Kordia sp. SMS9: one gene and its partner. The protein of the gene in region 2 interacts with the protein of the main gene of each other region in a pairwise test. Links are inferred from orthologs where the notes say so. Each region holds a gene or a part of one and is shown on either strand. Other genes may lie near its edges.

Region 1 (3,317 bases), 1.8 Mb from region 2 along the record:
TTATTGATTGATGCTCATAACTCACTCCAAACGCAAAGCGCAATACAAACGGACGAATGTATGCAATAATGACACACGCAGCAGCATGCGCGCCGCCTGTATCTGAGAACATATCTACGGTCAATCCTAATAAAAAAGCAATGATTAAAAAGGCACTTCGGTTGGCGTTGAGCGGAAATAGAAAGATAAAGTAGATGTACACCAACGGATTGATGTAACCCAAGAAGTCAATATGATTGCATATCAATACTTGCGCTAAAACCGCGATGACAAATCGGAGACTATTCCAAAAAATAACTGGACCCATTTAGTTTTCAGGAGCTAATAAGTTATCAATTTCTTCTCTGTGTAAATTTTCAATGACGTAGACGTGTTCTAAATCGGTCATATCGTTGAATAATTGCACGTTTATGTTGTATAAATTTTCAGTGGTATTCAATTTAAAGTTTTTCACTGTTCCAATAGGAATGCCTTTGGGAAACAACGTAGAGTTTCCGCCCGTAACAATTGTATCATTTTCAGTAAATTTTGCAAGCTTTTCGATGTCTTCCAACTGTACAACGTTTGGATTTTTTCCATCCCACGTAAGTGTTCCAAAATGATTGGTGTTTTTGAGTTGTGCATTAATTTTTGAGTTATCTACATTTAAAATGCTGATGACAGTAGCATGATTTCCACTAACGCGATCTACAATTCCGATGATGCCTTTTGCATTTACAACGCCCATATCGGTGGCAATACTGTCGTTGTTTCCTTTGTTGATTAGTAAGATGTTATTAGTGTTGGAATAGCTGTTTTTAGTAATGCTTGCTCCACGAAATAGATAATCGGTTGGAAAAGAAATACTGTCGATAAACTCAATGGAATTTACACTATCTTTTTTGTTGTACAGAATGTTTTTGAGTTGCCGATTTTCTTCAACCAAACGTTCATTTTCAGATTTTAGGTTGAAATACGAAGAAACACCATTGGCGCCTTCATAGATACCACCTGAAAGCCAATTGGCAGAGTTGATAAATTTACTTTTATGATAGGAATGCGATTGCACCGTAAAGAGCAACGAAATCGATAGCAACACTAAAAACAGAATAAAATTTTTATTCTTGATTAGAAAGTTAATGATATGTTGCATGTGCTACCTAGTTCTTCTTCCCAATTAATACACTTTTGAATTTACTTAGATTTTTCAGGGTAATTCCTGTTCCGCGAACTACGGCACGCAATGGATCTTCTGCAATGTATACAGGTAAATCTGTTTTTTGCGATAAACGCTTGTCTAAACCACGTAACATAGAGCCACCACCAGCCAAATAGATTCCTGTGTTGTAAATATCGGCTGCCAATTCTGGAGGTGTTTGCGATAAGGTTTCCATCACGGCATCTTCAATTCGTAAGATAGATTTGTCTAAGGCTTTGGCAACTTCACGATAGGAAATTTGTACCTGTTTTGGTTTTCCTGTTAACAAGTCACGTCCTTGTACCGACATTTCTTCTGGCGGAACTTCTAAATCTTCCGTGGCTGCTCCAATTTGAATTTTGATTTTTTCTGCCGTACGTTCTCCCACATATAAGTTGTGTTGCGTACGCATGTAGTATACAATGTCGTTAGTAAATACATCACCAGCCACTTTTACCGATTTGTCACAGACAATTCCGCCCAAAGCGATCACCGCAATTTCCGTAGTTCCACCACCAATGTCGACAATCATATTTCCTTTGGGTTGCATGATATCGACGCCGATACCAATAGCCGCAGCCATTGGTTCGTGTATCAGATATACTTCTTTTCCATTGACACGCTCTGCCGATTCTTTTACGGCGCGCATTTCCACTTCTGTGATTCCTGAAGGAATGCAAATTACCATTCGCAACGAAGGTGGAAATAGTTTCTTTTTGAGTGCTGGAATATTTTTTATGAACAGACTGATCATTTTTTCAGACGCATCAAAATCGGCAATAACGCCATCTTTTAACGGACGAATCGTTTTAATGTTCTCATGAGTTTTTCCCTGCATACGCGCAGCTTCTTGACCGACAGCAATGATTTTGTTGGTGATTCGGTCCCTGGCGACAATTGATGGACTGTCAACAACCACTTTATCATTGTGAATGATTAACGTGTTTGCAGTTCCTAAATCTATCGCTATTTCCTCTGTTAAGAAATCAAAAAATCCCATGTGTTGTGTCTGCTATTAATATGTGTTTTGTTATTCAGTTCGTGTTGACTTTTAAAGGTACAAAAATTTTAGTGTTTAAAGTGTCTTGTGCCTGTAAATACCATTGCAATATCTGCTGTATTGCAATAATCGATGCTCAATTGGTCTTTTATAGATCCGCCAGGCTGAATTACAGCTTTGATTCCTGCGTTTCCGGCAATTTCTACACAGTCTGGAAATGGAAAGAAAGCATCACTTGCCATGACTGCACCATTTAAATCAAATTTAAAACTAGTAGCTTTTACAATAGATTGATTTAACGCATCAACTCTACTAGTTTGTCCTGTTCCACTTGCACATAATTGTTTGTTTTTTACCAAAACAATTGTGTTTGATTTTGTGTGTTTGCAAATTTTAGAAGCGAATAGTAAATCTTCTAACTGCGAATCGGTTGGTTTATTGTTGGTTGCGTATGTTAAATCTTCCAGCACATCCGTTTTTGCATCTTTTTCTTGCACTAAGGCACCATTTAAACAGGTACGTACTAGTGTTTTTGGTAATTCCACTTCGTTTTGAATAAGGATGATTCTGTTTTTCTTTCTTTTCAATGCTTTTAATGCAGCTTCCGTGTATGATGGTGCAATGACAACTTCACAGAATAGTTTGTGAATTTCGTCTGCTGTTGCTCTGTCAATTTCTGTATTTGCAATTAATATTCCACCAAAAGCAGAAACAGGATCGCCTGCCAACGCATCTACATACGCTTGGTGAATTGTGTTGCGTGTTGCAAATCCGCACGCATTGTTGTGTTTTAAGATGGCAAATGTTGGATCGTCATTAGTAAACTCGTTCATTAAATTGACGGCAGCATCTACATCTAATAAGTTGTTATAGCTCAATTCTTTTCCGTGAAGCTTTTCAAACATGTCGTCAAAATTGCCAAAGAAGAATCCTTTTTGGTGTGGATTTTCTCCGTAGCGCAATACTTTTCCTTGTGTTTCGCTTATTTTCAATGTTGGAATGGCATGATCGTGATTGAAGTAGTTAAAAATTGCCGTATCGTAATGTGATGATACATTGAACGCATTCGCCGCAAAGGCTTTTCTATCTGCCAAAGAAAAAGCACCTTCTTGCGCTTCTAATAATTCCAAAAAGCTTCCG
Region 2 (3,172 bases):
TCGCTTCTGGTTTTAGATCTTCTGAAGGTTTTTGAGGAATAGTTGGAGTAACTACAGCTGTCGATTTTGGTGTTAAATCTTGTACGGCTGGTTGTTCATCTTCTAACGTGTGAATTACTTTTTTTGATTCTGTATTCACGATTTCATCCTGCTGATCTACATCAAAACCCGTGGCGATAATCGTTACCGAAATTGCATCTTCCAAGGTTTCATCTTCTCCAACTCCCATAATGATATTGGCGCTTCCACCAGCTTCATTTTGAATATGATCGTTGATTTCACCGATTTCATCAATCGTGATTTCTTCAGAACCAGAAACGATAAGCAACAGTACGTTTTTAGCTCCTGAAATTTTATTGTCATTCAATAATGGAGAATCTAAGGCTTTCATAATGGCTTCGCTCGCTCTGTTTGCACCAGAAGCATTCGAAGATCCCATGATGGCGGTTCCACTATTAGATAACACCGTTTTTGCATCGCGCAAGTCAATATTTTGCGTGTAGTGATGCGTAATAACTTCTGCAATTCCTCTTGAAGCTGTCGATAAAACTTCATCTGCTTTGGAGAATCCTGCCTTAAAACCTAAGTTTCCGTATACTTCTCGTAGTTTATCGTTATTGATCACAATGAGCGAATCTACATGCGAACGTAATTTTTCCACACCAACACGCGCTTGTGTATTTCGCATTCTTCCTTCAAACTTAAAAGGAATCGTTACAATACCAACGGTTAATATGTCTCTGTCTTTGGCTAATTTTGCAATGACTGGCGCCGCTCCGGTTCCAGTTCCACCGCCCATTCCTGCCGTAATGAATACCATTTTCGTATTCGTATCGAGCATTGTACCAATATCATCAATACTTTCTAAAGCCGCTTTTTCACCAACGTCTGGGTTGGCTCCTGCGCCCAATCCTTCCGTCAACGAAACTCCTAATTGTATTTTATTAGGCACGGGACTGTTTTGTAGTGCTTGTGAATCTGTATTACAAATCACAAAGTCTACACCTTTTATTCCTTGCTGGAACATGTGGTTGATAGCGTTACTTCCACCGCCACCTACACCGATCACTTTAATTACATTTGATTGATTTTTTGGTAAATCAAATGAAATGTTTCCGAATTCTGTGTTGCTACTCATAATTCTTAAAACTGTTTTTTTATTATTCTGCGTTATCTAAAAAATCTTTCAACTTATCGGCCCATTTTTCAAAGATCGACTTGCGTTCTTTTTTGGGTTCCGATGGTTTTGGAGCACTGGTATTGGTTGTTTCTGTGTTGTCTTCGGTAGCTGATTCAGCTTTTGAAATTGTTTCTGTAGGTGATTCCACAACTTCTTCCTCAACAACAAATTTTGATTGGTTTTCAATAGCATTCATTACTAATCCGACAGCGGTTGCATATAGCGGACTCGCCATATCTGGGTCTGAATCGCCTGCCAGATGTTCGTTTGGATACCCGATTCGCGTATCCATTCCCGTAATGTATTCGACCAATTGCTTTAAGTGATTCAACTGACTTCCGCCACCTGTTAACACAATGCCTGCAATTAGCTTTTTCTTTTGTTCTTCATGTCCGTAATTCTTAATTTCTAAGTACGCTTGTTCTACGATTTCAACAACACGTGCATGAATTATTTTAGAGAGATTTTTTAACGTAATCTCTTTGGGTTCTCTTCCGCGTAATCCAGGAATGGACACAATTTCGTTGTCCTTATTTTCTCCTGGCCAAGCCGATCCAAATTTTATTTTGAGCAATTCTGCTTGTTTTTCTATAATGGAGCAACCTTCTTTTATATCTTCTGTGATGACATTTCCTCCAAATGGAATGACTGCCGTATGGCGAATGATTCCGTCTTTAAAAATCGCCAAATCTGTGGTTCCACCTCCAATATCAATCAATGCAACGCCAGCTTCTTTTTCTTCCTGACTCAACACGGCGTTGGCAGAAGCTAACGGTTCTAGTGTGATATTTGCCAAATCTAAACCAGAGCTTTTTACACAACGACCAATGTTACGAATAGAAGAAACTTGTCCCACAACTACGTGAAAATTTGCTTCTAAGCGTCCGCCGTACATTCCGATGGGTTCTTTAATTTCAGCTTGCCCATCTACTTTGTATTCTTGCGGAAGCACATGAATAATTTCTTCCCCAGGCAACATCACTAATTTGTATACTTGGTTGATCAATAAGTCAATATCTGCTTCATTAATCACTTCATCGGCATTGTTTCGCGTTATGTAATCGCTGTGTTGCAAACTGCGAATGTGTTGCCCTGCGATTCCCACTACAACTTCCGTTATTTTATAATCACCAGAATCACTTTCCGCGCCTTGCACAGCTTGCTGTATGGATTGAATGGTTTGTGTAATATTATTTACGACACCACGATGCACACCGAGACTCTTGGATTTTCCTACTCCAAGAATTTCGAGCTTCCCGTATTCATTTTCTCGCCCAATCATTGCCACAATTTTTGTGGTTCCTATGTCTAATCCTACTGCGATGTTATTGTTTTCCATGACTTATTTTTTGGTGCACACTACTTGATTGGTAAATTTTAAATCAACTTTTGCATAATCATTCAACGTTTTATCTTTGGTTGCCTTTTTGTAAAACGCTTTCAAATTATTCACCTTCTTCTCTATATTTTTTATGTTGCCAAACTGCACGACAAAATCATTCGTTCTTAACTTCAGATTGAATGTTTTGTTATCGTTTTGTATGATGGAGATCACATTCTTTTTTAAGAAGTCATCTTCCGCAATATAGTTGGCAAGCACGTATATGTTTTTTAACTCTTTTTTATTCACTTTCCCTTCCACAAATGGAACACGAGCAGCAGAAACTGTAGACAAAGGCATAGCTTTCCCTTCAGAATCGATATAATAAGAGTTTTTTGTTGCGATACGAGCTATCGGTGTTCGCTGTTTAATTTTAGCACCAAGAGTCCCATTTACAGACAGATACACTTCTGCATCTTGAATCATTTCATTCGCGCGTAAACGTTCCTCTAGAACATCCAAATCTAGTTGTTCTTTTCGTATGTTCGTAACACTATCCTTATTTTGTATTAACAATTTATTAACCATCGCTCTGGTGATGAAATCTTGCTCTCTTTCCAGAAATTTTACGTCCGGATTTTCAATGACACGCGCGGCATTTCTATGCGCCG

What was found.
Region 1: the proteins of ftsA (region 2) and KORDIASMS9_RS02240 interact in binary tests that used the Escherichia coli proteins (3 or more experiments, as listed by UniProt). The link is inferred for Kordia sp. SMS9 from one-to-one orthologs.

Annotation. Positions count from the first base shown.
Region 1 is NZ_CP031153.1:495,467-498,783, reverse strand. Bases 159-3,135 are described here. They hold KORDIASMS9_RS02240 (rod shape-determining protein), read right to left. Parts: upstream 2,178-3,135; coding sequence 1,140-2,177; downstream 159-1,139. Other genes in these bases: purH (bifunctional phosphoribosylaminoimidazolecarboxamide formyltransferase/IMP cyclohydrolase), read right to left, coding at 2,246-3,135; mreC (rod shape-determining protein MreC), read right to left, coding at 308-1,132; KORDIASMS9_RS02250 (rod shape-determining protein MreD), read right to left, coding at 159-307. In the rest of the region: more of KORDIASMS9_RS02250, read right to left, coding at 1-158; more of purH, read right to left, coding at 3,136-3,317. UniProt on the Escherichia coli protein: Forms membrane-associated dynamic filaments that are essential for cell shape determination. Acts by regulating cell wall synthesis and cell elongation, and thus cell shape.
Region 2 is NZ_CP031153.1:2,266,651-2,269,822, reverse strand. What follows is about bases 341-3,172. They hold ftsA (cell division protein FtsA), read right to left. Parts: upstream 2,520-3,172; coding sequence 1,161-2,519; downstream 341-1,160. Other genes in these bases: KORDIASMS9_RS09860 (cell division protein FtsQ/DivIB), read right to left, coding at 2,523-3,172; ftsZ (cell division protein FtsZ), read right to left, coding at 341-1,138. Also shown: more of ftsZ, read right to left, coding at 1-340. UniProt on the Escherichia coli protein: Essential cell division protein that assists in the assembly of the Z ring. May serve as the principal membrane anchor for the Z ring.